DNA from 2 places in the Streptomyces sp. NPDC002701 genome. Region 1 is predicted to be linked to the other one. Evidence: riboswitches for the same ligand, from Rfam matches in the RefSeq annotation. Region 1 holds a riboswitch; the other holds the start of a gene.

Region 1 (7,293 bases):
TCTTCTTGGCGACTTCCTTGACCAGCTCGGCGCCGATCTTCTCGTACGGGTCCTCGAGCTCGATCTCCTTGGCGATGGAAACACCATCGTTGGTGATCGTGGGGGCGCCCCACTTCTTCTCGAGGACGACGTTGCGACCCTTGGGACCAAGGGTGACCTTGACGGCGTCGGCGAGCTGGTTCATCCCGCGCTCGAGACCGCGCCGTGCCTCCTCGTCGAACGCGATGATCTTGGCCATGTGAAGTGGTCCTCCCGGACTGGGGTGGAATCTCCAGGACCGCGCCTGCGCCCGCGACGGACGGCCTGCCGACCTCGTGGTTCCTTGCCCCACCCGGCCTGCGGGCCTCACCGACCCGGTCCTCGTTGTCACTCTCACCTTCAGAGTGCTAACGCAATGATTAGCACTCGACCCATGAGAGTGCAAGCGCCTCTCGATGATCCCCAGGTGAGAACGGGTGCGACACCCGGGCACCCGGCCACCCAGGGCACCCGGCGACCCCGCGCCTCGCGTCCCGCAGGTCCTGCGCCCCGCCTCCCGCGCCGCGGCATGCCGAAGGGCTCGCACCCCGTGAGGTGCGAGCCCTTCGGAAGAAGAACGTCGCTGCAGTAAGTCGGCGCGTGCTTCAGCCGGTCGCCAGACGGACCATGTCCGCCTGCGGCCCCTTCTGGCCCTGCGAGATCTCAAAATCGACCCGCTGACCCTCTTCCAGGGTGCGGTAGCCGTCCATCTGAATCGCGCTGTAGTGGACGAAAACATCCGCACCACCGTCGACCGCGATGAAGCCGTACCCCTTCTCCGCGTTGAACCACTTGACGGTGCCCTGAGCCATGCCTAACTCCCCTATTACTGGCCCTTGCACAGACCCGCACTTCGCGGATCCGGGTCAGACCTCACCCCCCAACGGTTGGGGGTGTGCGCCGGAACGCGTCGACCGCGGCTGAATGTATCTGTCCAACTGCCGTCTGCAACAGGTCAATCCGACGAGAATTCTGGGCGCGGCCGATCGGCGATATGTGAAGGATTCACGAAGATTCAGGGCAACTCGGGCCCCACGAATGCCATAAACGGCTCAAAAAGGCCGGGCACTTTGGCTGCTTCTGGTCGGGCTCCGGGCGCGATCTCATATGCGCCGGACCGACGGAGTGCAGCAGCTTCCCCAACTGTACCGCGCTCAACCATACAGAATTGCCCCCTCCGCTTCTCTCACGGAGGGGGCAATTCGATGAACTCTGCGTGTCGGGAATTACCGAGGGTAATTCCGGCCGCCGGACCGGTTTCGGCCCCGGTGGCCGGGAGGCGCGGCCGGGGGCCCGCTCAGCCGCCGGCGACCGCCGGGATGATCGAGACCCCGGCGCCGTCCGGCGTCGCGGTCTCGAGCCCCTGCTCGAACCGGACGTCGTCGTCGTTCACGTACACGTTGACGAACCGCCGCAGCTTGCCCTGGTCGTCCAGGACACGGGCCGCGATACCGGTGTGGTTCTTCTCCAGATCGGCGATGACGTCGCCGAGGGTCGCCCCCTCGGCATCCACCTCGGCCTTGCCGCCGGTGTAGGTACGCAGAATGGTCGGGATGCGGACGTTGACACTCATGGGGACCTCCGGTCGGGTGCGGAGCGCCCGATAGGGGCGCGGGGAACTGCGCGGCCGGCCAGCCGGCCCGCAGGTGTCGGACGACGGTCAGGAACCGAGCCCGGCCTCGTGGAAGGAGTCGAGGTTCGGGCGGATGGTCGCGGTGAGTCCCGTGTCGGAGGCCACCGCGTCCAGAGTCTTCAGCCCGTCCCCCGTGTTGAGGACGACGGTCGTCAGGCTGGGATCGAGCAGCCCGCTCTCGATCAGCTTCTTGGCGACCCCCACGGTCACCCCGCCGGCGGTCTCCGCGAAGATCCCCTCGGTCCGCGCCAGCAGCTTGATCGCGTCGACGATCTGCTCGTCGTCCACGTCCTCCACGGCCCCGCCCGTCCGGCGGGCGATGTCGAGCACGTAAGGACCGTCCGCCGGGTTGCCGATCGCCAGCGACTTGGCGATCGTGTCCGGCTTCTGCGGCCGTACGACGTCGTGCCCGGCCTTGAAGGCGACGGACACCGGCGAGCAGCCCTCGGCCTGGGCGCCGAAGATCCGGTACGGCTTGTCCTCGACGAGGCCGAGCTCGATCAGCTCCTTCAGCCCCTTGTCGATCTTCGTGAGCTGGGAGCCGGAGGCGATCGGCACGACCAGCTGGTCCGGCAGCCGCCAGCCGAGCTGTTCGCAGATCTCGTACGCCAGGGTCTTGGACCCCTCCGCGTAGTACGGCCGCAGGTTGACGTTGACGAAGCCCCAGCCCTCGCCGGCCGGGTCGCCGATCAGCTCGGAGCAGAAGCGGTTCACGTCGTCGTAGTTGCCCTCGATGCCGACGAGCTCGCCGCCGTAGACCGCGGCCATGACGACCTTGCCCTGCTCCAGGTCGTGCGGGATGAACACGCACGAGCGGAAGCCGGCCCGCGCGGCGGCGGCACCGACCGCGCCCGCGAGGTTGCCGGTGGAGGAGCAGGAGAGCGTGGTGAAGCCGAACGCGCGCGCGGCCTCCAGCGCCTGGGCGACGACACGGTCCTTGAAGGAGTGCGTCGGGTTGCCGGAGTCGTCCTTGACGAAGAGCTTGCCGGCGTCGACGCCCAGCTCGCGGGCCAGGTTGTCGGCCTGGACGAGCTTGGTCCAGCCGGGGTTGATGTTGGGCTTGCCGGCGACGTCCGCGGGGACGGGCAGCAGCGGCGCGTAGCGCCAGATGTTCGCGGGGCCCGCCTCGATGCGCTTGCGGAGTTCCTCGGTGTCGTAGTCCGAGAAGTCGTACGCGATCTCCAGCGGGCCGAAACACTCCTCGCAGGCGAAGACCGGACCGAGCGGGACGCGGTGGCCGCACTCACGGCAGGACAGCGCGGCGGCCGGGCCGAGGTCGACGGAGTTCGCAGCGGGGGTGGGGTTCGTGGTGCTTGCATTCGTGGTACTTGCAACAGTCTGCGCAGCCATGGAGGCGAGGCCCTTTCTCCTCATCTTCCTCACGGCGCACTTCGCCGTGAGACGGATTTGGCACCTTCCCTAGCCGGGAGCCTCGCTGCGCTGATCGACGATGATCAGGACGAGACCGGCTGGAGGGTTGCCGGGGCTTCAACGGGCCGTATCCCTCTGCCCCTCTGGATGAGCGGTATTCGATTGTGGTGTTTCGCGTGCTGTGTCGCCGTGCTTTTGGTTGTCCACGCAACGACCCCCGACATGCGATGGTCATCAGCGTTGCTCAAGACTGTAACCGAAGGGCTGGATGGTGGAGAGAGCCGTCCGAACCGCGAGATGACCGTCACACCGGTCCTCCGTCTCGGCGGACCCCCGCATCCCGATGAACGCAAGGGAGAGCCGCACGTGCTGGAAGACGTCGAGCGCTGGCTGAGCACGCGCTCCTGGTCCGTCGAGGACCGTCCGCTCAAGAAGATCCTCGCCGCGAAGCGGGCCACCGGCTCGACGGTGAGTGTCGTACTGCCCGCGCTCGACGAGGAGGAGACCGTCGGCGAGATCGTCACCGTGATCCGCCGTGAGCTGATGAGCGCCAGGGTGCCGCTGGTCGACGAGGTGGTGGTGATCGACTCGGGGTCGACGGACCGTACCTCCGAGGTCGCCGCCGCCGCGGGGGCCCGTGTCGTGCACCGGGACCGGATACTGCCGCGCATCCCGGCCGTGCCCGGCAAGGGCGAGGTGCTGTGGCGTTCGCTGCTCGTCACCCGCGGGGACATCGTGGCCTTCGTCGACGCGGACCTGAAGGAGTTCTCGGCGGACTTCGTCTCCGGGATCGTCGGACCGCTGCTCACCGATCCCGGCGTGCACCTGGTGAAGGCGATGTACGACCGCCCGCTGGGCTCTGCCGCGGGGCAGGGCGGCCGGGTCACGGAACTGATGGCGCGCCCGCTGCTCAACATGCACTGGCCGCGGCTGGCGGGCTTCGTCCAGCCGCTGGGCGGGGAGTACGCGGCGCGCCGCTCGCTCCTGGAGCGGCTTCCGTTCCCCGTCGGGTACGGGGTGGAGCTGGGCATGCTGGTCGACGCGCTGCACCTGGTCGGCCTGGACGCTCTCGCGCAGGTCGACGTCGGCGTCCGCAGGCACCGCCACCAGGACGGGCAGGCGCTCGGGCGGATGTCCGCGGCGATCTACCGCACGGCGCAGGTGCGGCTCGCCCGCGGGCACATGATCCGACCCGAGCTGACCCAGTTCGAACGCGGCCCACACGGCTTCGAACCGCGCACACACTCGGTGGACATGGAGGAACGCCCCCCGATGACGGACATAACGGAATACCACACCCGCCATGCAGCCTGACCCCCACCACCGCGCAACCTTCAAGGGGCGCGGGGAACGGCGCAGTCTTTGAGGGGCGCGGGGAACGGCGCAGGTTTTCAGGGGCGCGGGGAACTGCGCAGTCTTTTGGGGGCGCGGGTAACGGCGCGATCAACCCCCACCGGCCGGCAGGCACCCCCACCCACGGCGAGTGGAACGTTTGAGCGGATAGCCCTGCGGCTAGATTTCGAGTCATGGCTTCCACGCACGGCACCCACCCCGTCCTCGTCGCGTCCAACCGCGGCCCGGTCTCGTACACGAAGGACGAGTCCGGAGAGCTCACGGCCAAGCGCGGCGGCGGCGGTCTCGTATCGGGGCTCTCCGCCATCGGCCCCGACGCCGGCGCCCTCTGGGTCTGCTCGGCCCTAGGCGACGGCGACCGCGAAGCCGTACGGCGCGGCGTCGGCGAGGACGGCGTCCGGATGCTCGACATCGACGCGGACACCCACGCGGCCGCCTACAACGGCATCGCGAACTCCGCCCTGTGGTTCGTCCACCACATGCTCTACCAGACCCCCCTGGAGCCCGTCTTCGACGCGGAGTTCCGGCGCCAGTGGGCGGCCTACGAGACGTACAACCACGCCTTCGCCGAGGCACTGGCCGAGGAGGCGGCGGACGGCGCCGCGGTCCTCGTCCAGGACTACCACCTGACGCTCGTGCCGCGGATGCTCCGCGAACTCCGCCCCGACCTGCGGATCAGCCACTTCTCGCACACGCCGTGGGCCCCGGTGGACTACTTCCGGCTGCTCCCGGACGACATCGCGGCGAAGGTCCTCGACGGGATCCTCGGCGCCGACCGGGCCGCGTTCCTGACCCAGCGGTGGGCGGACGCGTTCACCGCCTGCTGCGAGACCGTCCTCGGCCCCGACGCCCTGGCGGACACCCGGATCGGCGTGCACGGCCTCGGCGCGGACGCCGACTTCCTGCGCGAGCGCGCGCACCGGCCGGACGTCGACGAGCGGATGGCCGCGCTGCGGGAGCAGATCGGCACCGCGCCCGACGGCACCGCCCGCAGGACGGTCGTGCGGGTGGACCGGACCGAGCTGTCCAAGAACATCGTCCGCGGACTCCTCTCCTACCGGCAGTTGCTGGAGGACCGGCCCGAGTGGCGCGAGCGGGTCGTGCACGTGGCGTTCGCCTACCCCTCGCGCCAGGACCTGGCGGTCTACTGCGACTACACGGCCGAGGTGCAGCGGGTCGCCGACGAGATCAACTCCCGGTACGGAACGCCCGGCTGGACGCCGGTCGTGCTGCACGTGAAGGACGACTTCGCGCGCTCCCTCGCGGCGTACCGGCTGGCCGACGTGGCGCTCGTGAACCCGATCCGCGACGGCATGAACCTCGTCGCGAAGGAGGTCCCGGTCGTGTCGGACGACGGATGTGTGCTGGTGCTGTCGCGGGAGGCGGGGGCGTACGAGGAGCTGGGCGAGGACGCGGTCGTGGTCAACCCGTACGACGTCGTCGGCACGGCGGAGGCGCTGCACGAAGCCCTGACGGTGCCGCCGGGCGAGCGGGCGGAGAGGACCAAGCGACTGGCCGCGGCCGCCACCGCGCTGCCTCCGGCGCGGTGGTTCCTGGACCAGCTGGACGCGCTGCGCTCCGCGTAGCGGAACGGTGGAACGGGGGCGCGGGGTTGTTCGTCGGGTGCCGGCCCGGTGGGGGCTGGTCGCGCGGTTCCCCGCGCCCCTTACGGGGCGCGCCCCTAGCGGGGCGCCAGGTGGGCGGCCAGGGTCGTGAGGAACTGGGTCACTCCCTCGGGGCCCGCCACCACCAGGTCCGCGCGGTCCGTGAGTTCGGTGACCTCCGTGCTGCCGCTGCAGACCAGCAGGCCCGGGACGCCGTCGGAGCGCAGCTTCTCCACGGCGGCGAAGGCGGGGAGGTCGCCGAGGTCGTCGCCGCAGTACATGACCGACTCGGCGCCCACCTCACGTACGTACTCGCCGAGGGCCACGCCCTTGTCCATGCCGGGCGGGCGCAACTCCAGCACCATCCTCCCCGGTTCGACGATCAGGCCGTGCCGCTGCGCGAGCAGGGCGAGCGGCTCGCGCAGTGCCTCGAAGGCGGCCTGGGGGTCCTGGGCGCGCCGGGTGTGGACCGCGACGGCCCGGCCCTTCTCCTCGATCCAGCTGCCCTGCCAGGCGCCGATGCCGTCGAGGAAGCCGGGCAGTTCGGCGCGGGCGGCCGCTACGCCGGGGTGCGGGGCGGGGGCCCGGACGGTGCCGGTGACGGCGTCCCAGCGCTCCGCCCCGTAGTGGCCGAGCACGACGAGGTGGTCGAGGCCCGGGACTCCGGCGAAGCCGCCGTACCGCACGGCGACGCCCGCCGGCCTGCCGGTGACGACGGCCACCGACGCCACCGCCGGGGCCAGCGCCGCCAGCGCGGGCACGGCGTCCGGGTGGGCGCGGGCCTGTTCGGGATCCGGGACGATCGGGGCGAGCGTGCCGTCGAAGTCGAAGGCGAGGACGGCCTTGTCGGGCCGCGCGAGGATGGCGTCGAGACCGTCTCGGCCCGCCGTGGTCAGGGGGTTCGGAAGCGACGATGGGTCGGGATGACTGGCCATGCTTCGACCCTATCCGCCGAGGTGGGGACTTACGCCTCCCGCTCGGTCCTGCGTACCTCCCGGACCCGCCGCAGCCGGTTGACCGTCACGGGGTCGTGGGCCAGCGCCCGCTCCGTGTCCAGCAGGGCGTTCAGCAACTGGTAGTACCGGACCGGGGCGAGCCCCAGCTCCTCCCGGATGGCCCGCTCCTTGGCCCCGGGAGCCCCCCACCCCCGCCCCTCCAGAGCAAGCACACCCCGCTCCAACGCACTGAGCCCCACATCACCCATCCCCCCAACCTAACCCCCACCAACGACAAAGCCCCCGCCCCTCAGACACACAGACACCGACGCACCCCGCAAGGGGCACGGGAAACGGCGCATTCTTCAGGGGCGCGGGC
Region 2 (7,293 bases), on a different contig from region 1:
CGCGGCGGTCTGCTCATCCGGCAGATCCACCACTGGGCGGCCGTCGTCTTCCTGGCCGGCATGTTCGTGCACATGATGCGCGTGTTCTTCACCGGCGCGTTCCGCAAGCCGCGTGAGATCAACTGGCTGTTCGGCTTCCTGCTGTTCGTCCTGGGCATGTTCACCGGGTTCACCGGCTACTCGCTCCCGGACGACCTGCTCTCCGGCACCGGTGTCCGCTTCACCCAGGGCGCCATCCTGTCGATGCCGATCGTCGGCACGTACATCTCGATGTTCCTGTTCGGCGGGGAGTTCCCGGGCGGCGACTTCGTCGCGCGGTTCTACTCGATCCACATCCTGCTGCTGCCCGGCATCATGCTGGGGCTCGTGGTCGGCCACCTGATCCTGGTCTTCTACCACAAGCACACCCAGTTCGCGGGTCCCGGCAAGACCAACAAGAACGTCGTCGGCATGCCGCTGCTGCCGGTCTACATGGCCAAGGCCGGAGGCTTCTTCTTCCTGGTCTTCGGGTTCATCGCCATGCTGTCCGCGGTCGCGTCCATCAACCCGATCTGGGTCCTCGGGCCCTACCGGCCGGACCAGGTGTCCACGGGCGCCCAGCCCGACTGGTACATGGGCTTCGCCGAGGGGCTGATCCGGGCCATGCCCGGCTGGGAGATCAACTTCTGGGGCCACACCCTGGTCCTCGGTGTGCTGATCCCGCTGGTGGTCTTCGGCCTCTTCCTGGCGATCATCGCGCTCTACCCGTTCATCGAGTCCTGGGTCACCGGGGACAAGCGCGAGCACCACATCCTGGACCGGCCGCGCAACGCCCCGACCCGTACGGCCTTCGGCGTCGCCTGGGTCACCGCGTACATGATCATGCTGATCGGTGGTGGCAACGACATCGTCGCCACGCACTTCCATCTGTCGATCAACGCGGTCACCTGGTTCGTCCGGATCGGCTTCTTCGTCGGACCGGTCATCGCGTTCGTCGTCACCAAGCGGATCTGCCTCGGCCTGCAGCGCCGGGACCGGGACAAGGTGCTGCACGGCCGCGAGTCGGGCATCATCAAGCGCCTGCCGCACGGTGAGTTCGTCGAGGTGCACGAGCCGCTCAGCCAGGAGGCCATGCACACCCTCACGGCGCACGAGCAGTACAAGCCGGCCGAGATCGGCCCCGCGGTCGACGAGAACGGTGTCGAGCGCAAGGTGAAGGCCCCGCAGAAGCTCCGGGCCAAGCTGAGCAACGCCTACTACGGCGAGGACAGCCAGATCCCGAAGCCCACCGCCGAGGAGTACAAGGAGATCACGAGCGGCCACGGCCACCACTGATCCCCGCCCCGTTCGCCACGGCAGGAGCCCCGTCCATTCGATGGACGGGGCTCTTTGCCGTCCCGGGGGCTGGATAGGGTGGACCCACGTCCACGAACACGAACCCAGGAGCGGCAGATGAGTGCTGTGACCCCCGCTGGAGGCGACTTCGCGGCGGGCCGTTCCTGGCCCGCCCTCCTGAACGGCCTGCTGGAGGGGCGCGACCTCGGCGCCGACGACACGGCCTGGGCGATGGACCTGATCATGCGGGGCGAGGCGACCGACGCCCAGATCGCCGGGTTCGCGGTCGCCCTGCGCGCCAAGGGCGAGACCGTCGACGAGATCTCCGGCATGGTCCGCACGATGTACGCGCACGCCAACGTGATCGAGGTGCCGGGGGAGACCGTCGACATCGTCGGCACGGGCGGGGACGGCGCGAAGACCGTCAACATCTCCACGATGTCGGCCGTCGTCATCGCCGGTACGGGTGCCAAGGTCGTCAAGCACGGCAACCGCGCGGCGTCCTCCGCGTCCGGTGCCTCGGACGTGCTGGAGAAGCTCGGCGTCAATCTGGAGCTGACACCGCGGCGGGTGGCCGAGGTGGCCGAGGAGGCCGGGATCACCTTCTGCTTCGCGGTGAAGTTCCATCCGGCGCTGCGCCATGTGGCCGCGGCGCGGGGGCAGTTGGGGATCCGCACGACCTTCAACTTCCTCGGCCCGCTCACCAACCCCGCGCGGGTGCGGGCGCAGGCGGTCGGGGTGGCGCACGCGCCGATGGCACCGATCGTGGCCGGAGTCCTCGCCGAGCGCGGCAACTCCTCGCTCGTCTTCCGCGGCGACGACGGCCTCGACGAGCTGACCACCACGTCCACGTCCCGGGTGTGGGTCGTACGGGACGGGGCGGTGCGTGAGGAGCGCTTCGACCCGCGGGACGTGGGGATCGACCTGGTGCCGGTGGAGGCGCTGCGGGGGGCCGACGCCTCGTACAACGCGGATGTCGCGCGGCGGTTGCTGGGGGGTGAGCGGGGGCCCGTGCGGGACGCGGTGCTGCTGAACTCGGCCGCCGCGCTGGTGGCTCTGTCGCCCGGTTCCGCTTCGCTCGCGGACCAGATCCGGGCGGGGATGGCTCGCGCCGCGGAGGCGATCGATTCGGGCGCCGCGTTGAAGGTGCTTGAGCGGTGGGTGGCCGCGTCCAACTCGTAGTACGTCGTCCGCGGGCCGGTGGGGGCTTGTCGCGCAGTTCCCCGCGCCCTCAGGTACCCAGGGGCGCGGGGAACTGCGCGATCAGCCACGACGTGCCCGCGTCCGACCGCGATTCTCGTCCCGCATCGCGGACACCGGGTTGCGTCGTGGTGATCGTATGGCAGGATTCTGGCAGGTCATGAGTGACAGTCATGAGGCCCCGGCCGACTGTCCGGCAACCCTCCGTCCGTGGCGGGGTGCCCCGGGTGAAGACCAGGTCGTAGGCAGTGAGGTCTACGGCAAGCGCGGACCCCTCGCCGCTCAGTGGGCGGAGACACCAGGGGTCCTGGTCGTTCGAGGGAGCCTTTCATGAGCAAGCGAATGCGATAGGGCGCCGAGCCCCACCTCCGCGTACCCCCTTCCCGTTCACTTCCCTGTGCCGAGCCGCCCGCCCGCTCGCGCAGTGACTCCGCCTGCCCCACAGGAGCTCGCCATGTCTGTCTCCACCGCTGCCGCCGACCGGACCGCCCTCTGTGCCACCGGCACCGCCGAGCCCCTGCCGGTGCTCGGCCGCGACGTCACCGTCCCGCTCGTGACCGGTGGCGAGGTCACCTACGCAGCGCTCGACTACGCCGCCAGCGCCCCCGCCCTCCAGCGGGTGTGGGACGACGTGGCCGCGTACGCCCCGTACTACGGGAGCGTGCACCGGGGCGCCGGATACCTCTCCCAGCTCTCCACCGACCTCTTCGAGAACGCGCGCAGGACCGTCGCGGAGTTCCTCGGCTGCCGCGACGACGACGAGGTCGTCTTCACCCGGTCCACCACCGACTCCCTGAACCTCCTCGCCACCGCCCTGCCGGCCGGCTGCCAGGTCTTCGTCTTCGAGACCGAGCACCACGCGTCCCTGCTGCCGTGGCAGGACGCCCGCGTCACGTACCTCGACGCGCCGCGCACCCCGGCCGAGGCCGTCGCGACGCTGGAGCGGGCACTCGCCGGACGCGACCCGCACGGGCCGGCCCTCGTGTGCGTCACCGGCGCCTCGAACGTCACCGGCGAGCTGTGGCCCGTGACGGAACTGGCCGCCGCCGCCCACGCGCACGGCGCCCGGATCGTGCTCGACGCGGCCCAGCTCGCGCCCCACCACCCCGTGTCCGTACGGGAACTGGACGTGGACTGGGTCGCGTTCTCCGGACACAAGCTGTACGCGCCCTTCGGCTCCGGTGTGCTCGCGGGGCGCTTCGACTGGCTGCGCGAGGCCGCCCCGTACCTCGCCGGCGGGGGCGCCTCGCGGAAGGTGTCGCGGCGTACGGACGGCGGGGTCGACGTCGAGTGGCACGAGAGTGCCGCGCGGCACGAGGCCGGCTCGCCCAACGTCATCGGCGCCTACTCCATCGCCTCCGCCTGCAAGGCCCTCACCGAGGCCGGCTTCGACACGCTGGTCGCCCGTGAGCAGCACCTCGTCGACGCCGTCCGCCGGGGCCTCGCCGAGGTGCCAGAGGTCCGCGTGCTCTCGCTCTTCGGCGACGACGCCCCGCGCGTCGGCGTGATCTCCTTCGTCGTCGACGGCTGGAACAGCTCGCACTTCGCCGCCGCGCTCTCCGCCGAGTACGGCATCGGCGTCCGCGACGGCCTCTTCTGCGCCCATCCCCTCGTCCGTACGCTCCTCGGCAGCGACCCGCAGTCCCAGGGCGAGTGCGGCGCCCCCGAGGCCGCGCCCGGCGAGAAGTCGCTGAACGCCATCCGGGTCAGCTTCGGCGCGGGCACCCCCGACGAGCACGTGGAGCGGTTCCTGCGGGCGGTGAAGGAGCTCGTCACGGACGGCGCCCGCTGGAACTACCGTACGGAGGACGGGCGGTGCGTCCCGGACGCCGGTACGGAGAACCCCGCGGGGACCCGTTCGGGCACCGGTCCGGCCGTCTGAGGCCGGGGCCCGGCGGGCAGCCGGGCGCCGAGCACCACCATGCGCAGCGCCCGCTCCGTCGCGTCGGTGAGGAGCTCCCCGGCGCGCAGGAACGCCTCGGCCGGCGCCATCGGGGCGGGCAGGATCCCGCTGCAGGCGTCCACGCCGGGCACGGTGTGCGCGCCCTCGCCGAGGGTGCCCGCCAGGGCCAGCACCGGGCGCCCGTGCAGCTTGGCCCGCCGGGCCACCTCCGCCGGGACCTTGCCCCGCGGGGTCTGGTGGTCCAGGGAGCCCTCGGCGGTGAGGACCAGGTCGGCGCGGGCCAGCCGGGCGTCCAGGTCGAGATGGTCCAGGAGCACCTCGAAGCGGGGGAGGAGCCGGGCGCCGAGAGCGGCGAGACCCGCGCCCAGACCGCCGGAGGCCCCCGTACCCGCGCCGCCGTACAGGTCGCCGGTGACACGGAGGTCCCGGGTGAGGACGCGGGCCCAGTTCTCCAGGCCGTCCGCCAGCAGCTCGACCTGGGCGGGCGGCGCCCCCTTCTGCGGACCGAAGACCCGGGCCACGCCCAGTTCACCGCAGAGCACGTTGTACGGATTGCAGGCGACCAGCAGTTCCACGTCCGCGAGCCGGGGGTCGAGGCCCGACGGGTCGATACGGCTGAGACGCACCAGCTCCCCGCCACCCCGCGGGAGTTCGAAACCGTCCGCGTCGAGCAGCCGGGCCCCGAGCGCCTGGAGGGCGCCCGCGCCGCCGTCCGACGTACCGGAGTCGCCGCAGCCGACGAGCACCCGGCGTACGCCCTTGTCGAGGGCCGCGCCGATCAGCTCGCCCACGCCGTACGTGGTGGTGGCGCCCGGGTCGCGCAGGCCGTGCGGGACGAGGGAGAGGCCCGCCACGGCCGCCATCTCCACCACCGCCGTGCCGCCCGCGCCGAGCAGCGCGAAGTGCGTCCCGACGGGTTCGCCTAGCGGGCCGGTGGCGGGCAGGGCCACCAGCCGGCCGCCGGTGGCCGAGGCGAGGGCCCTGGCGGTGCCCTCGCCGCCGTCCACCAGCGGGATGAGGTCGACCTCGGCGTCCGGGACGACACGCAGGACGCCCGCCGCGATGGCCTCGGCCGCGGCCGGGGCGGACAGGGACTCCTTGAAACCGCTGGGGGCGACGGCGAAACGGGTCAGCATGAACAGGGCTCCTTCAGAGCTTCGGTGCTTCAGGGGGTGAGGACGGGGACGCCGAGCAGCGGCCACACGGCGAGGGCGAAGAGCAGGACGAGGGCGGCCGTCAGCGGGGCGAGGACCGCGGACAGGCGCAGCAGGTCGCGCGGGGTGTACGTCGGTGTGCCGGGCAGGTCGGCGAAGAGCGTGACCGGCTTGGCCGAGGCCGGCAGGGTGTGGCAGAAGCCCGCCGCCGCGGTGGACGCCAGCGCGGCGGCCACCGGGTTGACGCCCGCGCCCACGGCCGCCGCGACCACCAGCGGGACGAGGACGGACGAGCGGGCCGAGCGGGACTGGAGCACGAGGTGGGCCGCCGTGCTCACCACGACGACCAGCGCCAGGAAGAGCCACGGGTCCACGTCCGCGGGCAGGCCGGACACCAGCCACCGCGCCGCCCCCGAGTCGGCGAGTGCGACGCCCATCGCCATCGTCGCGGCCATGAACAGGAGCAGCGACCAGGGCACGGTCCGCAGGGCGTCCTTGAGGCGCACCGTGCCGAGGGCGGGTGAGGCCGCGACGACCGCGCCGATCAGGGCGACGACGGCGGGGGACACCTGGTGGAGCGGCTCGCTGCACCACAGCACGACCACCGTGGCGAGCAGCAGCGCGCAGCGCGACTCGGCGGGCGACCAGGGGCCGGTGACCGGCTGCTCGCTGTGCTGCTGGATGTCGTCGGCCGTGACGCGTACGGGAGTTCGGCGGTCCGCCCACCGGGTGGTCGTCAGCAGCACGGTCTCGGCCGCCAGATGGGAGGACACCACGGCCAGCGGCAGACCGAGCAGCAGCCACTGGGTGAAGTCGATACGCTCCCCGGTCGTCTCCCACAGCACCGACACCGTGATCAGATGTGCGCCCGCGCCGATCAGGGTCGCCACCGCCGACAGAAGGATCACGGTCGGAAAGAGCAGCGCCAGCATCACGACCAGTCGTCTCCGGTCGGCCAGCACCTTGGCGAGCGCGAGGAACACCGGCAGCGCGAGCGCGGCCCGGCCGGAGGTGGCGGGCACCGCGAACGCCGTGACGACCAGCGCCGCCGTGGTCAGATGCACGAGTTGGCGCACGGTCCGGGCCCCGCCCACCAGGAACGCCGCCGCCCGCCCCGCGAGCCCGGTCCGGGTCACCGCGGCCGCGAGCACGAAGGCGCAGATCAGCAGCCAGACCGTCGAGTCACCGAGGGTGCCGAAGAGCGTCTCGCTGTTGATCACGCCGGTCACGGTCAGCGCGAGTCCCGCGCCCAGGGCGATGTACGTGTCGTCGATGGGGGTGCCGATCCACGCGCAGGTCGCCAGCGCGAAGACGGCGAGGGTCAGCCGCGCGTCACCGCCGAGACCGGGGAAGTTCCCGGGCACGCACAGCAGGGCACAGAGACTCAGGGCCACGCAGAGGGTGGCGGCTTGACGGGGGTTCAGGCTCACGACACCCAGAGTTCAGCCGGGCGGTGAGCCCTGGATGAGCCCCGCATGAAGGAAACTTCACCCCCGCGCCCGTCAGGCCGGGAGCCGGTACCCCATGCCCCGCACGGTCTCCACCCGCTCCGCTCCCAGCTTCTTCCGCAGCGCCCGCACGTACACGTCGACGATGTTGGAGCCCGGGTCGAAGTCGTACCCCCACACGTGGGACAGGATCTGCTCCCGCGACAGCACCTGCCCGGGGTGCCGCAGGAACAGTTCGAGCAGCACGAACTCACGGGCCGTCAGGTCGACCGTC

Evidence for each region. Region 1 has a riboswitch for S-adenosylmethionine ahead of thrC (threonine synthase). Riboswitches for the same ligand answer to the same signal wherever they lie in the genome.
Region 2: it holds a riboswitch for S-adenosylmethionine, as region 1 does, so the genes downstream of both, ACFYXC_RS04000 (aminotransferase class V-fold PLP-dependent enzyme) here and thrC (threonine synthase) in region 1, are expected to answer to the same signal.

The regions. Positions count from the first base shown of each region.
Region 1 covers NZ_JBIAQL010000015.1:112,384-119,676, forward strand. The annotation lists gene groL (chaperonin GroEL) at 1-238, opposite strand, end outside; gene ACFYXC_RS30295 (cold-shock protein) at 624-830, opposite strand; gene ACFYXC_RS30300 (ubiquitin-like small modifier protein 1) at 1,316-1,591, opposite strand; gene thrC (threonine synthase) at 1,679-3,001, opposite strand; SAM riboswitch class I at 3,019-3,176, opposite strand; gene ACFYXC_RS30310 (glucosyl-3-phosphoglycerate synthase) at 3,389-4,336, shown strand; gene ACFYXC_RS30315 (trehalose-6-phosphate synthase) at 4,549-5,961, shown strand; gene otsB (trehalose-phosphatase) at 6,057-6,914, opposite strand; gene ACFYXC_RS30325 (DUF3263 domain-containing protein) at 6,944-7,183, opposite strand.
Region 2 covers NZ_JBIAQL010000001.1:938,892-946,184, forward strand. The annotation lists gene ACFYXC_RS03990 (cytochrome bc complex cytochrome b subunit) at 1-1,314, shown strand, start outside; gene trpD (anthranilate phosphoribosyltransferase) at 1,432-2,496, shown strand; SAM riboswitch class IV at 2,671-2,787, shown strand; gene ACFYXC_RS04000 (aminotransferase class V-fold PLP-dependent enzyme) at 2,969-4,396, shown strand; gene ACFYXC_RS04005 (glycerate kinase) at 4,309-5,553, opposite strand; gene ACFYXC_RS04010 (SLC13 family permease) at 5,583-7,001, opposite strand; gene ACFYXC_RS04015 (response regulator transcription factor) at 7,074-7,293, opposite strand, start outside.